DNA from 2 places in the Streptomyces sp. NPDC098781 genome. Region 1 is predicted to be linked to the other one. Evidence: predicted binding sites of a transcription regulator. Region 1 holds the regulator's gene; the other holds the start of a gene.
What was found. Region 1 encodes HspR, which represses chaperone genes until heat shock. Its sites were predicted from a motif close to TTGAGNNNNNNNNNCTCAA; they were not measured.
Positions count from the first base shown of each region.

Region 2: a site for HspR is predicted at 1,440-1,458, ahead of lon (endopeptidase La). Genes of this name have one in related genera too.

Region 1 is NZ_JBIWAK010000005.1:485,243-490,013, forward strand. It holds gene dnaK (molecular chaperone DnaK) at 1-381, shown strand, start outside; gene grpE (nucleotide exchange factor GrpE) at 381-1,031, shown strand; gene dnaJ (molecular chaperone DnaJ) at 1,068-2,249, shown strand; gene ACIQWG_RS23060 (heat shock protein transcriptional repressor HspR) at 2,255-2,719, shown strand; gene ACIQWG_RS23065 (fibronectin type III domain-containing protein) at 2,794-4,482, opposite strand.
Region 2 is NZ_JBIWAK010000004.1:479,094-483,864, forward strand. It holds gene lon (endopeptidase La) at 1-1,417, opposite strand, end outside; gene ACIQWG_RS19045 (rhomboid-like protein) at 1,596-2,378, opposite strand; gene ACIQWG_RS19050 (TetR/AcrR family transcriptional regulator) at 2,481-3,143, opposite strand; gene ACIQWG_RS19055 (MFS transporter) at 3,321-4,610, shown strand; gene ACIQWG_RS19060 (glycoside hydrolase family 3 protein) at 4,638-4,771, shown strand, end outside.

The DNA of each region.
Region 1 (4,771 bases):
GCCGAGCAGTACGCGGAGGAGGACCACCGCCGCCGCGAGGCCGCAGAGTCCCGCAACCAGGGCGAGCAGCTCGTCTACCAGACGGAGAAGTTCCTCAAGGACAACGAGGACAAGGTCCCCGGCGAGGTCAAGACCGAGGTCGAGGCCGCCGTCGAGGAGCTGAAGACCGCGCTCAAGGGCGAGGACACCGCCGAGATCCGCACCGCCACCGAGAAGGTCGCCGCGGTCTCCCAGAAGGTCGGCCAGGCCATGTACGCCGACGCCCAGGCCGGACAGGCCGCGGGCGGTCCCGAGGGCGCCACCCAGGGCGGCAAGGCCGCTGACGACGACGTCGTCGACGCCGAGATCGTGGACGACGAGCGCAAGGACGGTGTCGCGTAATGACGGAGGAGACCCCGGGCTTCGAGGAGAAGCCCGACGTCCCCTCCGGCGCGACCCCTGACGACGCCGAGTCGAAGGCCGCTCCTCAGGAGGGGGCGGCCCCGGCCGGGGACGAGGCAGCTCACATCGCCGGCCTGACGGCGCAGCTGGACCAGGTGCGCAAGGCGCTCGAAGAGCGCACCGCGGACCTCCAGCGGCTCCAGGCCGAGTTCCAGAACTACCGCCGCCGGGTGGAGCGGGACCGGATCACGGTCAAGGAGGTCGCCATCGCGAACCTGCTGACCGAGCTCCTGCCCGTGCTCGACGACATCGGCCGCGCGCGGGAACACGGCGAACTCGTCGGCGGATTCAAGTCCGTCGGGGAGTCGCTGGAGACCGTGGCGGCGAAGATGGGTCTTCAGCAGTTCGGCAAGGAGGGCGAGCCCTTCGACCCGACGATCCACGAGGCGCTCATGCACTCCTACGCGCCGGACGTCACCGAGACGACCTGCGTCGCGATCCTCCAGCCGGGGTATCGCATCGGCGAGCGCACCATCCGCCCCGCGCGGGTGGCCGTGGCCGAGCCCCAGCCGGGCGCGCAGACCGTCAAGTCGGAGGAGTCCGGCGAGGCGGCCGACGACAAGGAGAGCGGTGGCCCGGACGAGGGCTGACGTTGAACTGACGAGGAGAGAGGAGGGACGTCGAGGATGAGCACCAAGGACTTCATCGAGAAGGACTACTACAAGGTCCTCGGCGTCCCCAAGGACGCCACCGAGGCCGAGATCAAGAAGGCGTACCGGAAGCTCGCCCGCGAGAACCACCCGGACGCCAACAAGGGCAACGCCAAGGCGGAGGAGCGCTTCAAGGAGATCTCCGAGGCGAACGACGTCCTCGGCGACCCCAAGAAGCGCAAGGAGTACGACGAGGCGCGCACCCTGTTCGGCAACGGCGGCTTCCGCCCGGGGCCGGGCGGCACGGGCGGCTCCTTCAACTTCGACCTGGGCGACCTCTTCGGAGGCGGCGCCCAGGGCGGACAGCAAGGAGCGGGCGGCTTCGGCGGCGGACTCGGTGACGTCTTCGGGGGCCTGTTCAACCGCGGCGGTACGGGCACCACCCGCACCCAGCCACGCCGGGGCCAGGACATCGACACCGAGGTCAGCCTCAGCTTCACCGAGGCGATCGAGGGGGCGACGGTCCCGCTGCGGATGTCCTCGCAGTCGCCGTGCAAGGCGTGCGCGGGCACCGGCGACAAGAACGGCACACCCCGGGTGTGCCCGACCTGCGTCGGCACCGGCCAGGTGGCCCGGGGTTCGGGCGGCGGCTTCTCGCTCACCGACCCCTGCCCCGACTGCAAGGGGCGCGGCCTGATCGCCGAGCACCCGTGCATGGAGTGCAAGGGCAGCGGCCGCGCGAAGTCGTCCCGGACCATGCAGGTCCGCATCCCGGCCGGGGTGTCGGACGGTCAGCGCATCAGGCTGCGCGGCAAGGGAGCGCCCGGCGAGCGCGGCGGCCCGGCGGGCGACCTGTACGTCACCGTGCACGTCGACGCCCACCCGGTGTTCGGCCGCAAGGGCGACAACCTCACGGTGACCGTCCCCGTGACCTTCACGGAGGCGGCGCTGGGCGGCGAGGTCAGGGTCCCCACCCTGGGCGGACCGCCGGTCACCCTGAAACTGCCGCCGGGCACGCCCAACGGCCGCACCATGCGGGCGCGGGGCAAGGGCGCGGTCCGCAAGGACGGCACGCGCGGAGACCTGCTGGTCACCGTCGAGGTGAGTGTCCCGAAGGACCTTTCGGGGAAGGCTCGTGACGCGCTCGAGGCGTATCGCGAGGCGACCGCGGGTGAGGATCCGCGGGCGGAGCTGTTCGAGGCCGCGAAGGGAGCATGACGGTGATGGACGGTCGTCGACGCGGTGACAATTTCCGTGGGCCGTATGAACTGACCGAGGAGACCCCGGTCTACGTCATCTCGGTGGCGGCCCAGCTCTCCGGCCTGCACCCGCAGACACTGCGCCAGTACGACCGTCTGGGCCTGGTGTCCCCGGACCGCACGGCCGGCCGCGGCCGGCGCTACTCGGCCCGCGACATCGAACTGCTCCGCCAGGTGCAGGCGTTGTCGCAGGACGAGGGCATCAACCTGGCCGGCATCAAGCGCATCATCGAACTGGAGAACCAGGTCGCCGCCCTCCAGGCCAGGGTGGCGGAGCTCCAGGCCGCCGTCGAGGGCGCCGCGGCGGCGATGCAGCAGCGCGAGGCGGCGGTGCACGCGTCCTACCGGCGCGATCTGGTGCCGTACCAGGAGGTGCAGCAGACCAGCGCGTTGGTGGTGTGGCGGCCGAAGCGGCAGCAGAACGACTGACGTCACGTCAGGACACAGAAGGGGCCGTGGGTACGAACCCACGGCCCCTTCGTCTGTTGCGCGGTGCTCGGGACCTACGGCGTGGTGACCGCCGTGTCGCCCGCCGGCAGGCTCTCCGTGCCGTCCGCGGACACGGCCGTGACCCAGTAGTAGGACGTGGTGCCGCGCGAGACGCCGGTGTCGTAGTACTGGTGGGTACCGGAGGCGGCGTCGGTGATCTTCTCGTAGGCCGAAGTCGCCCGGTTCCAGCGGTAGACGCGGTAGCCGTTCTCGGCCTGCGCCCCGGACCACTCCAGGAGGTTGCCCTCGGCGCCCTCGGCCGGGGTGACGGTGAGCGTCAGGGGCGAACCCTCGGGCGTCGGCGTGCTCGGCGTCAGGTCCAGCTCGGTCGCGACGACGATCTCGGCCTCGCGGGTCCACTGGAAGCTGGAGTTCCAGTCGTCGTCGACGGCATCGACGATGAAGCAGGACTCCTCGCCGTCCGGGACGGTGGTGTAGGCGTACGAGGTGGTATCGGCGGAGAGGTAGTAGCCCGGGTAGAGGGAGCACATCCGCTCCTCCTCGTCACCGAGCAGCTCACCCCGGCGCACCACGTAACGCGCCAGATCGGGCGTGGGGTTGGCGTCCCAGCTGACATGGAAGCCGTACTCGGTCGGTGTGACCTTCACGCCGGTCACAGCGGACGGCGGGGTGAGGTCCTTGCGCTTGCCGCTCACGGCCGAGGACCGCGCGGACTCGTTGCCCGCGGCGTCGAGGGAGGTCGCCCGGTAGAAGTAGGTGGTGCCTTCCACGGCCGAGGTGTCCACGTAGGACGCGTCGGAGGTGGCGCCGACGCGCGTGTACGTCCCGTCCGCGGTGGCCGCCCGGTACACCCGGTACGACGTGGCCCCCTCGACGGCACCCCAGCCGACCCACAGCCCGTCCTGCCGGGAATCCGTGCTCAGCCCACCCGGGACGCCGGGCGCCGTGCGGTCGGCTGTGGTCACCGTCAGCGAAGCCGTCCCCACTGACGCGTTGCCGGCCTTGTCGTAGGCGCGGACGGAGTACTCGTAGGCGGCGCCCGTGACCGGGAGGGAGGTGTCGGTGAACGACGTCGAGGTCGTCGTGGCCAGCGGAGCGGCGGGATACGAGCCGCCCTTGACCCGGCGGTGGACGCGATACCCCGCGAGGTCCATCTCCTTGTTCCCGGCCCAGGTCAGCCTGGCCTTGCCGGTGGCCCGGTCGTAGGTCACGGCCGCGCCCGTCGGGCTGAGCGGTGCGATCTTGTCGACGGAGGCCGAAGTGCGGGGCGTGTAGCCGACCTTGACGCGGGCGGACCCGGTCCAGTTCACGTAGTCGATCCGCAGGGCGTGCTTGCCCTTCGGGATGTCGACGTTGACGGTCTTGGACACCGTCGTGGAGAGGTTCTTCCAGAGGTTGATCTTCAGGTTGCCGTCGACGTAGACGCGGATGCCGTCCAGACCGGACGCGCTGAGAGTGAACGGCCCGCCGGACCCGAAGTCGCGGGTCACGCTCCAGCGGACGCCGAAGTTGTTCGTCGGCAGTCCCGAAGCCGGGGCGCCCGTGCCCCAGTTCTGGTCGATGACGCCGTCGCAGTCGGTCCTGCGCGGCGTGCCGGAGAAGCTGGTATTCGCGTAGAATGTCCGCTTGAACACCGGTGAGGTGCAGGTGACCGCCGCGGAGGCGGGGGCCGCGACGGCGGTGACGAGTCCTGCGGCGGTGGCGAGCACGACCGTGGCGGCCGTGCCTCTGGCTGGGTTCATTCGATCCTCTGGTCGAGTAACGGGACAGCGGGGCGAGCTGTCCTCATCAGGACTCGCGAGGAATGGGGTTGGTTGTACGGATCTTGGTCACACGTTCGATCGAGGTTCGGTGGAGGGGGTGTAACGGGCGTTTGGAGGGGTTCCGCTATGTCTTTACATGATCAGCGGAGCGTGGTGTTGCGCACTCGTTAAGTGATTCCGCTTGACGCTGGGGGGCGTCGACGCGTTGTCTTTTCAGACATCTGGGCGCTCTGGCGCGCCCGTGTCCCGAAGGCACCAGAAGTGAGCT
Region 2 (4,771 bases), on a different contig from region 1:
TCAGGTCCAGTTCCACCTCCAGGTAGTGGTCCCGGAAGGTGTGGTTCTGGGCCGGGTCCAGGACCTCCAGCAGGGCGGCCGCCGGGTCGCCCCGGAAGTCGGACCCCACCTTGTCGATCTCGTCGAGCAGGACCACCGGGTTCATCGACCCGGCCTCCTTGATGGCCCGCACGATCCGGCCGGGCAGCGCACCGACGTACGTCCGCCGGTGTCCGCGGATCTCCGCCTCGTCCCGCACACCGCCGAGCGCGACCCGGACGAACTTCCGCCCCATGGCGTGCGCGACGGACTCGCCGAGCGAGGTCTTGCCGACACCGGGCGGTCCGACGAGCGCGAGCACGGCACCGCCGCGCCGCCCGCCGACCACACCGAGGCCCCTGTCGGTACGGCGCTTGCGCACCGCCAGGTACTCGGTGATCCGCTCCTTCACGTCCTCCAGGCCCGCGTGCTCGGCGTCCAGCACGTCCTTCGCGCCCTGGATGTCGTAGGCGTCCTCGGTCCGCTCGTTCCACGGCAGTTCGAGGACGGTGTCCAGCCAGGTTCGGATCCACGAGCCCTCGGGCGACTGGTCGCTGGACCGCTCCAGCTTGTCGACCTCCTTGAGGGCGGCCTCGCGGACCTTCTCCGGCAGGTCGGCGGCCTCGACGCGGGCGCGGTAGTCGTCGGACTCCTCGCCGTCCTGCTCGCCGTTCAGCTCGCGCAGTTCCTTGCGGACGGCTTCCAGCTGGCGGCGCAGCAGGAACTCGCGCTGCTGCTTGTCGACGCCTTCCTGGACGTCCTTGGCGATGGTCTCGGCCACGTCCTGCTCGGCGAGGTGGTCGCGCAGCTGCTGGGTGGCGAGCTTGAGGCGGGCGACCGGGTCGGCGGTCTCCAGCAGCTCGATCTTCTGATCGGTGGTCAGGAACGGCGAGTAGCCGGAGTTGTCGGCGAGCTGGGACACGTCGTCGATGGCCTGGACCCGGTCCACGACCTGCCAGGCGCCGCGCTTGCGCAGCCAGGCGGTGGCGAGGGCCTTGTACTCCTTCACCAGTTCGCCGACCTGTCCGGGCAGCGGCTCGGGCACGCTCTCGTCGATCCGCGTCCCCTCGACCCACAGGGCCGCACCCGGCCCGGTCGTCCCGGCGCCGATCCGCACGCGGCCGCGCCCGCGGATCAGGGCACCCGGATCACCGTCGGCCAGCCGGCCGACCTGCTCCACGGTGCCGAGCACACCGGTGCCCGGGTAGGTCCCGTCGATCCGTGGCACCAGGAGCACCCTGGGCTTTCCCGGTGTGGACCGGGCTGCGGCCTGGGCGGCCTCCACCGCGGCACGCACATCGGCGTCGTTCAAGTCCAGCGGGACCACCATCCCGGGCAGCACGACCTCGTCGTCGAGCGGCAGCACGGGCAGGGTGAGCGAAGTGGACGTCGAAGCCATGATCTCCCCTTAGGCAGTCAAGTTGAGTTATGCCGACTCAATGCTTGGGAGAGTGCGAATGTTCCCCGGCCCGCGTTCGCTGTGAGCGATCATCCGGGCCACAGGGCGTGACCTCGCCTTTCGTGCTCTGTGGGGAAGCAACAGTCGCCGGCGCCCGGCTCTTCCCACATCCGCCGCACTAGCCCTGACAGGACCAGCTCCGCACCACGGGCCACATCCCCACGCCGATGACCAGGGCCACCAGATGCCCCCAACCGGTCAGCGGATCCGTGAGGTTCAGCAGGTCCTGGACGAGCGTCCCGCCGAACAGCACCAGCACCGGCCATCGCAGCCACGGTCGCAGCAGCCCGGTCAGCGCGCCGACGCTCGTAGCGACGCCGAAGCTGACGCCGTAGTCGAGGCGGTGCAGCGAGCTGTCGGGGAGGTGGCCGACGAGAACCGCCAGTCCCACGGGCACCTCGGTCGCGAGGGTGGCCAGGACGTGCCCGGTCAGGAAGACGACGGCCGCGCGAGCACCGCCGACCCGCCGCTCCAGGGCGGTCAGCACGAGCAGGAAGCAGAGGGTGTACGGCGCCACGACGCCGCCGGCGGTCCACAGCGCGCTGGCGAGCAGCACGAACACGGGCGTACGCACCAGGTGGGCCACGTCGGTGCTGGAGCTCTGGTGCAGGGCGTGCGTGAGAGAGGGGTCGGCGTACCTGGCGATCAGGGAGGTGACCGTCAGTACGACGGCGTAGGCGAGGGTGAACGGGGTGCCGGTGGGGGTGGGGAGCAGCCGCCAGGGACGGAAGGCGGGGCCGGTGGCCCTGGATATGACCGGGATGGAAGGCGCAGGCGTGTCGGGCCCCAGCGGTGCGCGCTGGCGCGGCATCGCGTCGAGCAGCTCGGCCGCCTCGGGCAGGCCCGCCTCACCGGGCGCCGGCCCTGGGTCCGTCGCGCCCGAGGCCACGGTCCGTTCCAAGGTGAGGTGCTCCTTCCGTTTCCCCCACCCTTCGCCCGCGACCCATGGGTGTCTGTGACCGGGGCCACTCGGAAGCCGATTCTCAGGAAGCTCTCAACGAGGTCACCGCTCCGGCGGCAGCCCGGCTCCCGTGACCGTGAGCGTCCGCAGCAGCCGGTCCACGTACCCCCGCAGCCGTCCGCCCATGTCGAACCCCTCGGGGTCGAGCACCCACTGGAGCTGGAGCCCGTCCATGACGGCGACCAGTTCCTGCGCCACGGCCACCGGGTCGGTGTCCGGCTTCAGTTCCCCGGCAGCGACGGCCCGCCGCAGGGTCAGCGAGAGGTGTTCCACGACCCTGGCGTACCGCTCGACGAAGTAGGTGTGCGCGGGGTGCCCCGGCTCCCCCGCCTCCGCGGCGAGGACGTTGAACATCCGGGTGCGGCCGAGGCGGGTGGCGTTGTACTCGGCGAGCCGCACGACGACGGAGAGACACTCCGCTGCCGAGCCGAACTCCCGGGAGAAGAACTTCTCCTCGTCGGCCTCGTCGCTGCGCGCGAGGACCTGCACCAGCAGATCCTCCTTGCTGCGGAAGTGATGCAGCAGCCCGCCCTGGGTGATCCCTACGTCCCTGGCGATCCGGGCCATCGAGGAGGCGTGGAAGCCCCACTGGGCGAAGTGCTCGACCGCGGCGTCGAGGATGCGCAGCCGGCGCTCGTCACCCACGGCATAGGTGCCGCGGCCAGGGCCTTTGGCGACCGTCCCGGGGCTTCGCTTGCGCTCCATGGCGGCCACCCTAACCGACGGCAGAATCAGTGATTACACGTGTCACCGCCCCTCTCTTTCAAGACGCGTGCGGCATGATTCTGGCCACGCGTTGAAAACCTAGTACCCACTCGGTTTTGCTGCTTCCCTGATCGGGCCGGCGCGCAACGAAGCGCCCCCGTCCCCCTGGAGGCCGCCATGGCCCTGAGCCACGACGCCCCGCTCGACAGAACGGCCGCCCCGTCCGTCGAGCCCCCGCAGCAGCCCGCTCCGGCCAAGCTGGTCGCCGCCCTCGCCTTCGCACAGTTCGGCGCGTATCTCGCCGTCCTCACGCCCGTGATGGTGACCCTCGCCCTGCGGGTGAACCAGATCGTCCCGGAGGGCGACCGCGGCACCGCGCTCGGTCAGGTGCTGTCCGTCGGAGCCCTGCTCGCGATGCTGGGCAACCCGGTCTTCGGCGCCCTCTCCGACCGCACCACCAGCCGCCTCGGACGCCGTCGCCCCTGGCTGCTCGGCGGCATGGCGGCCGGTCTCGCCGGGCTGCTGGTCGTCGCCCTCGGCGGCAGCGTGCCGGTGCTGATGCTCGGCTGGGCCCTCGCCCAACTCGGCATCAACGCCACCCTCGCCGCGCTGACCTCCTGCATCCCGGACCTGATCCCCGAGCGCCAGCAGGCCCGCGTCTCCGGCGCCGTCGGCATGATGCTGTCGCTGTCGATGATCGCGGGCTCGGCGCTGGCGCAGGTGTTCAGCGGCTCGCTCGCCCTCGCCTTCCTAGTGCCCGGCGCCATCGGCTTCGCGGCCGTCGCCGTGCTGGCCGTCGTGATGAAGGACCGCGACCGGCCGGCGCGGGCCGGCGCCTTCGAGCCGTACAGCGTCAGGGAGTTCCTGCGCAGCTTCTGGGTGAGCCCGCGCCGGCACCCCGACTTCGCGTGGAACTTCGCCGGCCGGTTCCTGGTCTTCACCGGCGCCGCCTGTGTGACCAGCTACTCGGTGTACTTCCTGATGGACCGCATGGGCTTCGACGGCGACGAGGTCACCGACAAGGTCTTCCAGGGCACGCTCGTCATGGTCGCCGCGACCGTGGCCGGTTCGCTGGTCGGCGGTCAGCTCTCCGACCGCTCGGGGCGCCGTAAGCCGTATGTGCTCGTCTCCTCGCTGGGCATGGCGATCGGGCTCGCCGTCGTCGCCTCCGCGCACACCTTCGGCATGTACCTGGTCGCCATGGTGGTCTTCGGATTCTCCGAGGGCCTGTATCTCTCCGTCGACATGGCCCTGGCCGCCGCGGTGCTGCCCAACCCCGAGGAGTCCGCCAAGGACATGGGTGTCCTCAACATCGGCAACGCCCTTCCCCAGTCCCTCGTCCCGATCATCGCCCCGGCCCTGCTGGCGATCGGCGCCGGCGGCAACTACAGCGCGCTGTTCCTCTTCGGCGCCGTCGCGGCCGTACTGGGCGCGCTCGCGGTCCAGTTCGTCCGCTCGGTGAAGTAAGTCCCTACGGAAGCAAGGCAGTCGAGGATGACCCACCCCGCCACCCCCGCGTACCGCGATCCGAACCGCCCCGCCGACGAGCGCGTCGAGGACCTGCTGTCCCGTATGACCCTGGAGGAGAAGGCGGGTCAGCTCTTCCACGCGATGCTCACCATGCGCCC